DNA from 2 places in the Streptomyces sp. NPDC020747 genome. Region 1 is predicted to be linked to the other one. Evidence: riboswitches for the same ligand, from Rfam matches in the RefSeq annotation. Region 1 holds a riboswitch; the other holds the start of a gene.

The links. A riboswitch is a leader RNA that binds a small molecule or an ion and turns the genes downstream of it on or off. The one in region 1 is predicted to bind cyclic di-AMP.
Positions count from the first base shown of each region.
Region 2: it holds a riboswitch for cyclic di-AMP, as region 1 does, so the genes downstream of both, ACH4YP_RS26075 (transglycosylase SLT domain-containing protein) here and ACH4YP_RS14705 (M23 family metallopeptidase) in region 1, are expected to answer to the same signal.

Region 1 covers NZ_JBIRTJ010000004.1:444,441-451,416, forward strand. Annotated here, with positions in the region: gene ACH4YP_RS14690 (GNAT family N-acetyltransferase) at 1-117, opposite strand, end outside; gene ACH4YP_RS14695 (HPr family phosphocarrier protein) at 387-668, shown strand; gene ACH4YP_RS14700 (GntR family transcriptional regulator) at 885-1,580, opposite strand; gene ACH4YP_RS14705 (M23 family metallopeptidase) at 1,886-2,668, opposite strand; cyclic di-AMP (ydaO/yuaA leader) riboswitch at 2,681-2,841, opposite strand; gene ACH4YP_RS14710 (pitrilysin family protein) at 3,091-4,479, opposite strand; gene ACH4YP_RS14715 (pitrilysin family protein) at 4,476-5,837, opposite strand; gene ACH4YP_RS14720 (DNA topoisomerase (ATP-hydrolyzing) subunit A) at 6,211-6,976, shown strand, end outside.
Region 2 covers NZ_JBIRTJ010000010.1:191,639-198,614, forward strand. Annotated here, with positions in the region: gene fahA (fumarylacetoacetase) at 1-3, opposite strand, end outside; gene ACH4YP_RS26060 (ATP-grasp domain-containing protein) at 218-1,462, shown strand; gene ACH4YP_RS26065 (FAD-dependent oxidoreductase) at 1,564-2,766, shown strand; gene ACH4YP_RS26070 (HAD family hydrolase) at 3,079-3,897, shown strand; gene ACH4YP_RS26075 (transglycosylase SLT domain-containing protein) at 4,175-4,909, opposite strand; cyclic di-AMP (ydaO/yuaA leader) riboswitch at 4,913-5,077, opposite strand; gene ACH4YP_RS26080 (DUF5959 family protein) at 5,434-6,354, opposite strand; gene ACH4YP_RS26085 (CocE/NonD family hydrolase) at 6,455-6,976, opposite strand, start outside.

The sequences.
Region 1 (6,976 bases):
CAGGCGGTCGGCGTCGTCGGCCGTGATCGGCCGGATGCGCGCGGTGCCCCCGTCGCGCAGCACGACGTCGGCCTCCCAGTGAGCGGGGTACTCGTGCCGGTCCGGCGAGGTCTGCATGGGGCCCAGAGTACGGCTCGGGTCCGACAACGGCCGGTCCTGGTCGCGAGGGTTCATGGCCCGGTACATGTCCGGGGGTTCGTGCTCCAGGGGTCACACCCCGGGCGTTCACGTACCGGCGACGGCGGGCTCGCGTCCGGCAGGGGCGCGAGGCAGTCTTGGGGGACGGAAGCCGCCCCGGGCCCGGAATCCGCACCCGCTCGGGGCCACGCATCGCGATATGAAACAATGGTCTAGACAACCGTGAGACACCTGAAGGGCAGCATCACATGGCTGAGCGCCGCGTCAACGTCGGCTGGGCCGAGGGCCTTCACGCCCGTCCCGCCTCCATCTTCGTCCGGGCCACCACGGCTTCCGGCGTCCCCGTGACGATCGCCAAGGCCGACGGCGACCCCGTCAACGCCGCCTCGATGCTCGCGGTTCTCGGCCTGGGCGCCCAGGGCGGCGAGGAGATCGTCCTGGCCTCCGACGCCGAGGGCGCGGACGTCGCACTCGACCGCCTGGCGAAGCTGGTCGCCGAGGGTCTCGACGAGCTCCCCGAGACCGTCTGAGCACCCCTTCGTCCAAACCGGCGCCGCTCTCGCGGACCTGGTTACGCGCGTCGGGGTTCCCCAATTGACGGTGACGGTGTTCTTCGCTTCGAGACCCGTCCCACTCACACGACGAAGGGCTCGCCTCACAAATGAGGCGGGCCCTTTGCTTTTCCCGATTATGGGCAACAGAAATAATCCCCCGCGAATTACATCTCTTTGTATACGGTGCCCCTGTTAATGCCGCAGGCCTGCCGTGTTTACAGGATGTTGCGAAGTCCTCACACGCTCCGCGCGGTCACCGCCGCCGGGAAAGCGCAGCCGGTGTGCGGCCATCGCCCGCTCGGTGTGCAGTGCCGTGATCGCCCTGGCCCGGTCGTTGTCGCCGCGCGCGACGGCGTCCACGATGGCCCCGTGCTCGGTCCAGGACTCGGCGGGGTGGGCGGGCGCCTCGACCGAGTACATCCAGGCGATCTTGTGCCGCAGCTGGGCGAGCGTGGAGGTCAGCGCGGGGCTGCCGGAGGCCTGGGCGAGCGTCTCGTGGAACCAGCCGCCGAGCGAGCGCAGATCCTCGCTGTTGCCCCTCCTGGCCCGCTCCTGGCCCAGCCTGACCAGGCCGCGCAGCACCTTGAGGTGCGCCTCGGTGCGGCGCTGGGCCGCGCGCGCGGCGCCCAGCGGCTCCAGCAGCATGCGCATCTCCAGGAGGTCGGCGGCCTCCTGCTCGGTGGGCTCCGCGACGCACGCGCCCGCGTGCCTGCGCGTGAGGACGAAGCCCTCCGCCTCCAGGGTGCGCAGGGCCTCCCGCACGGGGACCCGCGAGACGCCGTACCGGCGCGCGAGCAGTTCTTCGGTGAGCCGGCTGCCGCGCTCGTAGACACCCGCGACGATGTCGTCACGGATCGCCGTGCATACCGAGTGCGCGGGAATACGCATGACCGGACCTCCGCCTTAACCCCCGCGAAACGCGGTCGATTGACGCTTGTTCGGTGACTCTATTGCAGAGAGCGGGAAATTCCGATGGCGGACCGGAATCCATGGATATTTTTTGGACACACCTCGCTTCTGAACAGGCAGTCGTCCGGTACGAAGTCGGTCGGGAAGTGGTCGGGACTCCATCGGGAAGTGATCAGAACCGCGCGAAGGCCCCGGCTCGGTGAGCCGGGGCCTTCGGGAGAGAGGTCCGCGCGGGAGGGCTGTCGCGTGGGAGAGCTGCCGCGTCGGAGGGCTGTCGCCTGCCGTCAGACGTTCACGCCGTGCTGGCGGAGGTACCCGAGCGGGTCGATGTCCGAGCCGTACTCCGCGCTCGTCCGCGCCTCGAAGTGCAGGTGCGCCCCGGTGACGTTGCCGGTCGCCCCGGAGAGGCCAATCTGCTGGCCGGGCGTGACCGTCTGGCCGACCGAGACACCGAGGGACGACATGTGCCCGTACTGGGTGTAGGTGCCGTCGTCCATCTTGATGACGACCTCGTTGCCGTACGAGCCGCCCCAGCCGGCCTCGACGACGGTGCCGGCGCCCACCGCGTGCACGGCGGTGCCGCTCGCGGCGTGGAAGTCGATGCCGGTGTGGCTGCCGGAGGACCAGACGGCGCCGCCCGTCTTGTAGCCGGTGGAGACGTACGAGCCGGAGATGGGCGCGGTGTACGAGTTCAACAGACGCTCACGCTCGGCCGCGCGGGCGGCACGGACCTTGACCTCGCGCTCCTTCTTGGCCTTCTCCGCGGCTTCCTTGGCACGTTCCTTGGCGTCGGCCTCGGCCTTCTCGCGGGCGGCGGTCTCGTCGGCGGCCTGCTGCTGCGCGGCGGCCTGCGCGTCGATCTGGTCGGCCTGGTCGGCGACCGTGTCGCCGATGATGACCGCCTGGGTCAGGGTCTGCTCGGCGGGGCTCTCGGCGGCGAGTGCGGGAGCAGCCAGGGTGCCGACGACACCGGTGGTGGCGAGTGCGGCGACGCCGACGGTCCGGTTGGTCGTGCGCTTCATGCGGCTGGGACGACGGTGCTTCCCGGCGGGGCGAGTGAACGCCATGAAGTGGCTGGTCCTTTCCTTCCTTCTCGCCTACCGGGTTAGCTGACGGGTTCGGAGCAGGAAGGTCTCCTACGGACCCCCTTCGGGAAGGGCGTCCGATTCACCCCAGGGACTGCATACGGGTCCCCGGCTCCCCTGGCTCGCACCGTACGGGGACTCGGCGATGACTGTCCGGTGCCGCGGGCGCGGCGCACTGCCTGACGAACAGCCGAACCGAAGCTAAGCGTGGCGTCTTTCAATCAACAAACGGATCAAGGATTTTGTAGCGCACGCCACAGGCCAGACAGGCAACCTCCCTATCAATACGGACAACCCGCCGTTCTGGTGCCGAAGCCCGGGCAAAAGGAGAACCCAGGCGACCCTTCGGTCACCTGGGTTCCCGACGGAGCGGCGCTGTTCCACTCCGCGTTCCGCTCCGCGCTCTACTCCGCTGTCACGACGCTGACTTCGCCGATTCCGAGGGCCCGGACCGGCTCCTCGATCTGTGTGGCGTCACCGACGAGGACGGTCACCAGACGGTCCACCGGGAAGGCGCTCACGGCGGCCGCGGTGGCCTCCACGGTGCCGGTCGCGGCGAGCTGTTGGTACAGCGTCGCCTGGAAGTCGTCCGGCAGGTGCTGCTCGACCTGGTCGGCGAGGGTGCCCGCGACGGCGCCGGCCGTCTCGTACTTCAGCGGCGCCACGCCCACGAGGTTCTGTACGGCGATGTCGCGCTCGGCGTCGGTGAGGCCCTCGGCCGCGAGGGTGCGCAGCACCTTCCAGAGGTCGTCGAGCGCCGGGCCGGTGTTCGGGGTGTCCACGGAGCCGCTGATGGCGAGCATCGCGGCGCCCGTCCCGTCCGGCGCGGAGCGCAGCACCTGGCCGAACGCCCGCACACCGTAGGTGTATCCCTTTTCCTCGCGCAGGACGCGGTCCAGGCGCGAGGTGAGGGTGCCGCCGAGGCAGTACGTGCCGAGCACCTGGGCGGGCCACACGCGGTCGTGCCGGTCGGCGCCGATACGGCCGATGAGCAGCTGCGTCTGGACCGCTCCGGGACGGTCGACGATGATCACGCGGCCCGTGTCGTCGGCGGTCACCGGCGGAATGGGCCGGGCCTCGGCCTGCGAACCGGTCCAGGCGCCGAGCGTGTCCCCGAGCAGGGCGTCGAGGTCGACGCCGGTGAGGTCGCCGACCACCACGGCGGTCGCGGTGGCGGGGCGCACGTGCTTCTCGTAGAAGGCGCGGACGCCCGCCGAGTCGATCGCGGTGACCGTCTCCTCGGTGCCCTGGCGCGGGCGCGACATGCGCGAGGTCGCCGGAAAGAGCTGCCGGGAGAGCTCCTTGGCCGCGCGGCGGGCCGGGTTGGCGGTCTCGTGCGGGATCTCGTCGAGCCGGTTGCGCACCAGCCGCTCGATCTCGCTGTCCTCGAAGGCGGGTGCCCTGAGGGCGTCGGCGAGCAGACCGAGCGCCTTGGGGAGCCTGGAGACGGGGACTTCGAGGCTGATCCGTACGCCGGGGTGGTCGGCGTGCGCGTCCAGGGTCGCGCCGCAGCGCTCCAGCTCGGCGGCGAACTCCTCGGCGGAGTGCTTGTCGGTTCCCTCGGTGAAGGCACGCGCCATGATCGTGGCGATGCCGTCCAGGCCCTGCGGCTCGGCCTCCAGCGGGGCCGCCAGGAGGATCTCGACGGCGACGACCTGCTGGCCGGGGCGGTGGCAGCGCAGCAGCGTCAGGCCGTTGCCGAGCGCGCCTCGCTCGGGGGCCGGGAAGGCCCAGGGCCTGGCCTCGCCGGCCTGGGGCTGCGGGTGGAATTCCATCGTGGCGAGCTCGGTCACTTGGCCGCCTCCTCGTCGGTGTCGTCAGCGGAGTCGGTCTCTTGGGCCTCTTCGGCGACGGTCGGCTCGTAGACCAGCACCGCGCGGTTGTCGGGGCGCAGGCGGGCCTTGGCGACCTCCTGGACCTCCTCGGCCGTGACGTCGAGAACGCGCTGGACGGCCGTCAGGGCGAGCTGCGGGTCGCCGAACAGCACGGCGAACCGGCACAGTTCGTCGGCGCGGCCCGCGACCGTGCCGAGACGGTCCAGCCACTCGCGCTCCAACTGGGCCTGGGCGCGCTCCATTTCCTCGGCGGTGGGACCCTCCTCGGCGAACCGGGCGAGCTCCTCGTCGACGGCGGTCTCGATCACCGGCACCTCGACGTCGCCGGACGTCTTCACGTCGAGCCACCCCAGGGAGGGCGCTCCCGCGAGACGCAGCAGGCCGAACCCGGCCGCGACGGCGGTGCGGTCGCGGCGTACGAGCCGGTTGTAGAGCCGGGACGACTCGCCGCCGCCGAGCACGGTCAGGGCCAGGTCCGCCGCGTCGCACGCGCGCGTGCCGTCCTCCGGCAGCCGGTAGGCGGCCATCAGCGCGCGGGCCGGGACCTCCTCCTCGACGACCTCGCGGAGCTGCTCACCGATGGTCTCGGGCAGCGCGCCGTCGCGCGGGGCGGGCTTGCCGTCGTGGCCCGCGATCGAGCCGAAGTACTTCTCGACCCAGGCGAGCGTCTGCTCCGGGTCGATGTCTCCGACGATCGAGAGAACGGCGTTGTTGGGCGCGTAGTAGGTGCGGAAGAACGCGCGCGCGTCCTCCAGCGTGGCCGCGTCCAGGTCCGCCATCGAGCCGATCGGAGTGTGGTGATAAGGGTGGCCCTCCGGGTAGGCGAGGGCGGTCAGCTTCTCGAAAGCGGTGCCATAGGGGACGTTGTCGTAACGCTGCCGGCGCTCGTTCTTGACGACGTCCCGCTGGTTCTCCATGGACTCGTCGTCGAGCGCGGCGAGCAGCGAGCCCATGCGGTCGGCCTCCAGCCAGAGGGCGAGCTCCAGCTGGTGGGTCGGCATGGTCTCGAAGTAGTTGGTGCGCTCGAAACTGGTCGTGCCGTTGAGCGAACCGCCCGCGCCCTGCACCAGTTCGAAGTGACCGTTGCCCTTCACCTGGCCCGAGCCCTGGAACATCAGGTGCTCGAAGAGGTGGGCAAGTCCGGTGCGGCCCTTGACCTCGTGGCGCGAACCGACGTCGTACCAGAGGCAAACCGCCGCGACCGGGGTCAGGTGGTCCTCGGAGAGCACCACACGCAGGCCGTTGGCCAGGCGGTGCTCGGTCGCTGTCAGGCCGCCGGAACCGGCCTCAGCTGTGGCCGTGTGACCCATGGGCATGTACGTCCCTTCGATCGCGGAAAACTGCTCAATTCCTGCTAGTCGTGCCACTGTATGCAAGCGCGCGGACAGCTGGCGAAGTTCCCGCGGCGCGTACGCCGAGAGCGAGCACGCGGGCGGCGCCGGGAGCCCGTACGCTCGTGCGGCCGCACGGCCTCCGAAGCCCTGTGCGGACACGCGGATTCACCGCTTCCGCGGCCTGTGGAAAAGGCCGAGAAGGCGGCCCGCCACGCCTGTTGGGGCGGCCGGAGACTCGGCTCGGGAGGCCCGTACGGACGGGTCGTGGTCCGCGTTGTCAGTGGGCCGGTCCACAATGGAGCCCGTCAGAACCCGTTCATGCCCCGGCAGAGACTGTGAAGGAGTCGCAGCAGCGATGGCCCGCCGCAGCACGAAGACCCCGCCGCCAGACGACTTCGAGGAGCGCATCCTCGACATCGACGTCGTCGACGAGATGCAGGGCTCCTTCCTCGAGTACGCGTACTCGGTCATCTACTCCCGAGCCCTGCCGGACGCCCGCGACGGCCTCAAGCCGGTGCATCGCCGCATCGTCTACCAGATGAACGAGATGGGGCTTCGCCCCGACCGCGGCTATGTGAAGTGCGCCCGCGTCGTCGGCGAGGTCATGGGTAAGCTCCACCCCCACGGTGACGCGTCGATCTACGACGCCCTGGTCCGGCTGGCCCAGCCCTTCTCCATGCGCCTGCCCCTGGTCGACGGCCACGGCAACTTCGGTTCGCTGGGCAACGACGACCCGCCGGCCGCCATGCGGTACACCGAGGCGCGGATGGCCGACGCGACCTCCCTGATGACGGAGTCGATCGACGAGAACACGGTCGGCTTCTCCCCGAACTACGACGGTCAGGAGCAGGAGCCGTCGGTCCTCCCGGCCGCCTATCCGAACCTCCTGGTCAACGGCTCGTCGGGCATCGCGGTCGGCATGGCGACGAACATGGCGCCGCACAACCTCGGTGAGGTCATCGCCGCCGCCCGTCACCTGATCCGCCACCCCGGCGCCGATCTCGAGACGCTCATGAAGCACGTCCCGGGCCCCGACCTGCCCACGGGCGGCCGCATCGTGGGCCTCACCGGCATCAGGGACGCGTACGAGACGGGCCGCGGCACCTTCAAGATCCGCGCGA
Region 2 (6,976 bases), on a different contig from region 1:
CATCGGGTGCTGCCTCGCTTTCCGGGTGGGTGCAGCACACGTTACGGGGGAGTCGCCGCTCTTGGGCAGTGTCTAAAGAGTTCGCAATGTCCGATTAAGGGCGGGGTCGGAGTAGTTGATTCCGGCTTAGCGTCCTTTCGGGGGACGCGGACGGGGTGGGTCCGGGTCCGGTAGAGGGGGACACGTGGGGGGACCCGTGGCCAGACGTTTCGCAGGCGTGCCGTTCGGCGCGGACCGGGATGTTCCGGGCCTGATCGTGAAGTTCGGCGACTACCCGCTGCACCACGGCGGAGTGGGCGCGATCCGCAGCCTCGGGCGCCTGGGCGTACCGATGTACGCGATTACGGAGGACCGCTACACACCCGCCGCGGTCTCACGGCATCTGCGGCAGGCGTTCGTCTGGCCGACCACCGGGACGGAGCGGCCGGAGCGGCTCGTCGAGGGGCTGCTGCGCGTCGGGCGCCGGATCGGCCGGCCCACCGTGCTGATCCCGACCGACGAGGAGGCCGCGGTGCTGATCGCCGAGCACCAGGAGGAGCTCGCGGACCGCTTCCTGTTTCCCAGAGTGGAGGCCGGCCTTCCGCGTCGCCTCGCCAGCAAGCAGGGCCTGCACGAACTCTGCCTGGAACACGGCATACCCAGTCCGGAGTCCGCCTGCCCGGAGTCGTACGCGGAGATCGAGGACTTCGCGGCGAAAGCGACCTTCCCGCTCGTGGCCAAGAACCGCGAGGCCTTCGTGCGCCGCGCGCGACCGGCCGTGAGGGGGACGACGCGTATCGGGACCCGCGAGGGGCTGCTCGCGCTCGCTCGCGGCTGGGGCGAGCACCCCGGGGTGATCCTCCAGGAGTACCTGCCCAGGGAGGACGCCGAGGACTGGATCGTGCACGCGTACTTCGACGCGGACTCGACGCCGCTCGCGATGTTCACCGGCGTCAAGGTCCGCTCCTGGCCGCCGCACGCGGGGATGACGGCGAACGCGTACGTGGTCGACAATCCGGAACTCGCGGACATCGCCGCGCGTTTCATCAAACAGATCGGCTTCAGCGGTGTCATCGACCTCGACCTGCGCTTCGACCGGCGCGACGGCCAGTACAAACTGCTCGACTTCAACCCGCGGATGGGAGCACAGTTCCGGCTTTTCGAGAGCGAGTCGGGGATCGACGTCGTTCGCGCGATGCATCTGGACCTGACCGGCCGCACCGTTCCGGAGGGGGAACAGCTCGCGGGCCGGCGCTACATCGTGGAGAACATCGACCTGCCCGCGCTGCTCGCGTACCGCCGCAGCGGCTACACGACACCGCACGCCCCCAGCCACGCCAGCGGCACGGAGCTGGCGTGGCTGGCGGCGGACGACCTGCGGCCGTTCTTCACCATGCTCGCGCGCTTCGTACGGCCCGGAGTGAAGCACATGTACCAACTGTGGCGGACCAACCGCCGGAGCACCCGCCCGAGCACGGGGTGAGGGCTTGCCTGAGCACGAGCCAGCAGTACGACGAACCAGTACACAGCACCTGATGGTGTTGACCACGAAGTGACGAAGCAGCGTCCTGGGGAGGGGACTTCGTGATGGAGCCGGTGGCAGTGATCGGTGCCGGGCCCTTCGGCCTGTCCACCGCCGCGCATCTGCGAGCGCGCGGCATTCCGGTACGGGTGTTCGGTGAGCCCATGGTGAGCTGGCGTGCGCACATGCCTGAGGGGATGCTTCTGAAGTCGACCCCGGCCGCCTCGAACATCGACGCCCCGCAGCCCGGGCACAACCTCGTCGACTACTGCGACGCGGCCGGCATCCGCCGACTCGTCACGGACGAGGACATCGTCCCGGTCGAGACGTTCGTCGCGTACGGGGATTGGTTCCGGCAGAAGCTCGTGCCGGACCTGGAGCGGGTGCGGGTCGTCTCGGTCGACCGGCGCGGCTCGGGGGGCTTCGAACTCAAACTGGACTCCGGGGAGTTGTTCGCCGCTCGGGCGGTCGTCGTCGCGACCGGGCTGTCCGGGCTGGCGCATCTGCCGCCCGAGCTGGCCGCGGCCGCACCGGACGGACCGACCCCCACGGGGCCCGTCTCGCACAGCTCGCAGCTCCACGACCTGTCCCGGTTCTCCGGCAAGGAGCTGATCGTCGTGGGCGCGGGCCAGTCCGCCCTGGAGACGGCGGCGCTCGCGGCGGAGGCGGGCGCGCAGGTGCGCGTGGTGGCGCGCGGCAAGGGGTCGGTCGCCTTCGGCGCGCCCCCCTGGACACAGCCGAGGCTGCGTCCCGAGTCGCCCTTCGGCCGGGCCTGGTCGCTGTGGGCACTCAGTTACTACCCCCACCCGTACCGCCATCTGCCGCCGCAGGCCAGGCACTTCCTCGTCCGCCGCGTGCTCGGCCCTCTCGGTGCCTGGTGGCTGCGCGAGCGGTTCGAGGGGAAGGTGCAGGTGAGCGAGGTGTCGCGAATAGTCCGCTCCGGATCGGTGGACGGCCACCCGGCCCTCGCCGTCCGGACGCTCGACGGACGCGTCGAGGAACTCTCCGCGGACCACGTCGTCTCCGCGACCGGATACCGCGTCGACCTCGCCGCGATGGACTTCCTCGGGCACGAACTGCGTACGGAGCTGGCGGTGAGCCGGGGGACACCGAAGCTGGGCGCCGGGTTCAGGTCTTCCGTACCCGGGCTCTACTTCACTGGGCTGCCGGCGGCGGCTTCGTACGGGCCGGTGATGCGGTTCGTGTGCGGGACGGAGTTCGCCTCACCGAGGTTGGTCCGGCATCTGGTGGGGGCGCGCGGCTGAACGGAACCTCCGCTTCGTGCGCGTACGCATCGACGCGTCGCCGAAGCCACCGAGCGGCGCGCGGGTCGTGTGCGTGCGGCGACCACTGGACAGGGCCGGGCATGGGGAAACAGGGGCCCGGGGATGGGCGACGGGCCGGTTGACCGGGGGCGGGGGAGCGGGCCGGGCATGGTCAACTGATCCCCTTCGCCCGCGATTTGCCTCCGGGCGGCCGACGGATGGTGCCTGTGACGACCTCTGTGCCTGACGAGATACCGGACGACGTCCGGTTCCCGTCGAGTCGTTGGGGCGTTCGATCCGTATTCTCTGATCATGGCCGCACCGATTGCATATTCACTCATCGCCACTGACCTGGACGGGACGTTGCTGCGAGGCGACGACACCCTGTCGGACCGGTCACGCGCCGCGCTGGCGATGGCAATCGGGAGAGGTGCCAGGCACCTCGTGGTGACGGGGCGCCCGGCACCACGCGTACGCCCCCTGCTGGACGAACTGGGCAGCCGGGGACTGGCGGTGTGCGGTCAGGGGGCGCAGCTGTACGACGCCGGCGCCGAGCGCATGGTCTGGTCGGTCACCCTCGACCGCGAGCTGGCCGAGACGGCGCTCGGCAAGATCGAGGCGGAGGTCGGTGACGTGTACGCCGCGGTCGACCAGGACGGGGTCGACGGACTCACGCTCATCGAGCCGGGGTACGAGATGCCGCACCCGACACTGCCCGCGGTACGTGTCCTGCGCCGCGACGACCTCTGGACGGAACCCATCAGCAAGGTGCTGCTGCGCCATCCCCTGCTGTCCGACGACGAGTTGGCGTCCGCGGCCCGCGGAGCGGTCGGTTCCCTCGCCACGGTCACGATGTCCGGCCCCGGCACCGTCGAACTCCAGCCATGTGGCGTGACCAAGGCGACGGGTCTCGCCCTGGCGGCCGAACACCTCGGCCTCACTCCCGCCACCACGATCGCCTTCGGTGACATGCCCAACGACATCCCGATGTTCGACTGGGCGGCCCACGGCGTCGCGATGGCCAACGCCCACCCCGAACTCCGGGCGGTGGCCGACGAGGTGACCCTGTCGAACGAGGAGGACGGCATCGCGGTGGTGCTGGAACGGCTCTTCGACTCGCGGCGGCCCTAGGGCCCTTCTGATGGATCTCCGCGGCGTCGCGACGCCCGGCACGCACGCTCGCCGCACGGCGCGAAGGGCCAGGTGGCTCCGCCACATGACCCTCCACACCGCACGCCGATCGCACGCACCGACCGCCGCTCCTTCTCCCACGGAGATCCATCAGAAGGGCCCTAGTTCTTCGCCGGGAGAAGTCATGGCGGCGGGCCCGCGGAGAGGTCGGCTCCCCTCGCCGCGGGCCCGCCCGGCATCGGCGGGGCCGATATCGGCCCCGCCGATGCCGGCCCGCTCAGTAGGCCCCGAAGACGTTGTCGATCGAGCCGTACCTCGCGGCGGCGTAGTTGCACGCCGCCGTGATGTTGGCGACCGGGTCGAAGGGGTCCATCGAGGTGCCGGCCACGTGGTAGGCGTTGAAGGTCGGGTCGATGGTCTGGAGGAGCCCCTTCGACGGCGTGCCGGCAGCGGCGTTGGAGTCCCAGTTGTTCATGGCCTGCGGGTTGCCCGACGACTCGCGCATGACGTTGCGGTAGATGCCGTCGTACGACCCCGGGATGCCCTGCTGGGCCATGATGTCCAGCGACTCCCTGATCCAGCCGTCGAGGTTGTTCGAGTACGTCTTCGCGGCGGCGGGGGTGACGGTGGACGCCTTGGTCGCCGTGGCCGTCTTCGCCGAGGTCTGGGCGTTCTTCGTGCCGACCGTCAGCTTGAGGCCCGGGCGGATGACCGCCGGGTCGTCGCCGATGACCGCGCGGTTGGCCTTGTACAGGTTCTGCCAGCCGCCGCTCGTGGAGTGCTTCTTGGCGATCTTGGTCAGGGTGTCGCCCGCGACCACCTTGTACGTGACGAGCGAGACCTGCGGGACCGCGGCCGGTGCGACCTGGGCGGCCTGCGTCGGCTGTGCGGCGTGGGCGCCGGTCGCCCCCACGAGGGGGAGCGCGAGCGCGGCTCCGCCGGTTCCCGCGGCGACGATGCCGCGCGTGAGGGTGTTCATTCTGGTGCGGCGGTGCTTGCCTCGTGCGGCCATGGCGCGTTTCCTCTCCGACGCCTGCGAGGTGAGCTGTCGGGTTCGGGCGGGAGCTGCCCGGCCGCATGCTGCACGCGGCTTCACCCCGAGCCGTTCCGGAATCCGGACCGGCGGCCTACCTGGGTCCCCCGCTCCTGCCGTACGCGAGTGAATGGATGGTTGGGATCTCCGGGCGGCGGCAGGATTAGGCGGTCCATCCGGAGTGACGTGAACGTATGCGAGAGCACATGCCGTGAACAAGCCCGGAATTCGCATGGCTATGCCATTTGCCTGTTCAGGGCAGATGGGAATTCTTGATCCATTCGGAAGGTGAAGTTCAACTTGCTTTGAGCAAAGGTGAATCGGCCGACTTGGCAAATCGGCGGCCCCGAGCGGACGTGACCCAATTCACTGGTGCAGGTAGGGAATTAAGTGCGTCCAGTGCGTAATACGGGCAAGTCGGGCGGAGTCTGGATGTCCGCCCAGTCGGCATAAGGTGCTACTTGTCCGTAAACGTTCTCGCTGCCCTTCGGAGTTCCGGAGAGTCAGTCTTCTGGGTTCCAGAGGGTCAGTACGTCACGCAGTTTCTGCCGGTGGCTGTCGATCCAGTTCCGGGGAAGATCGACGGGTACGCACACGGTGGCCATGGAAATCGTGTCGTCCTCCACGATCACCTCGGGGCAATCCCGTTCTCCCGTAAGCCGAATGGAAATCGACGGTCCTCCCTCGACCGTCATCCACGAGATGTCCTCGCCGCGGTCCGACGCGGCGTCCAGGGCGCGCCCCCAGGCCTCAAGTCGGCGGCGCCACAGCGCGAGTTCGAGGCGGCCACGGACGAAAGGCGTCTCCACGACGATCTCGGCCGCCAGGCCCGCCGCCATCAGCGGGTGCCGGCCGAGGACCGTGATCCTGACCGAGTTGCCCTCCTCGTCGGCGAGGAGCGCGAGGTCCGTCGGGCCGGTGCGGTGGTCGGCCGGGAGGTCGGCGTCGCACAGGGCGCAGACGAAGTGGGCGTCCTGCACGGAGTTCCATCCGGAGCAGGACGGGCAGCGGCGGTAGGTGATCGGGTGGGTGTAGCCGCCGGTGTGGGCGCCGGTGCGGTCGATGCCCGCGCGGGTGAGGGCCGCCGCGAGCGATCGCCACGACTCGGGGTCGGGGCAGTAACCGGTGGACTGGTTGCTCGCGTACGTGACCGCCCAGCCGGACGAGGTCCGTGCGAAGCCCAACTCCCCGGCGGCGCGCACCGGTTTCCCGTCCGCGCAGGCCACGTGTTCGGAGCGGCGTGGAGCCAGGCGCAGGGTCAGGGAGGCGTCGACGACGAAGGTGAACGGTTCGGCGAGTTCGTCGGCGGGGCGGGCGCACAGGAAGGCGTCGAGGTCGGCCGGGGTCCGGATCCGGGCGCCGCCCCCGCCAGGCCGGGCTGCCTCCCTTATGTCTTCGGGCCCCACATAGGCGTACGCGGTCATGGGGTCCCTGCATACGCGTTTGCGGTCGTGGGACCTACACGCGCGACTGCGGTCGTGGGGCCCACGTACGCGTTCGCCGTCATGCGGGGAGCGTACGAGCTCAGCCCGCGGTCCGCGGAATCCTTTTCTCCCAGGTGCGGTGGAACACCACCTCGTCACCGTCCTTGCAGATCACCTCGTTCGAGGTGATGAAGTCCGCCTCGTCGCAGGTTGTTTCGGAGTGCGACTCGACGCTCGCGTCCCACGGGAGGTCCGGTCGGTGCAGCCGGACGAACCAGTCCGAGCGGGCGCTCGCCGACAGCGGGTCCGACTCGACGATCGTGTACGTGTCCAGGGCCTCCTCGGTGAATTCGAGGCCGTCGGGATACACCCGGGTGCCTCCGTACCGCGGGTCCACCTCCAGGCGCCACTCGCCCTTGGCGACATCGCGGACGACCAGACGCTCGGGGCGTGGCTCGTCCAGTGTCGCGGGGAAGTTGACCCCCATGGGCTCCGCCACCTCCGGTTCCTCGAAGGAGACGGACGGGTCCGACTCCTGTGCGCGGAGCGGGAGTTCCAGCACGCTCCCCGAAGGGGTGAGGGTGAAGCCCGCCTCCGAACCGGGCTGGGGCCAGATCCACGG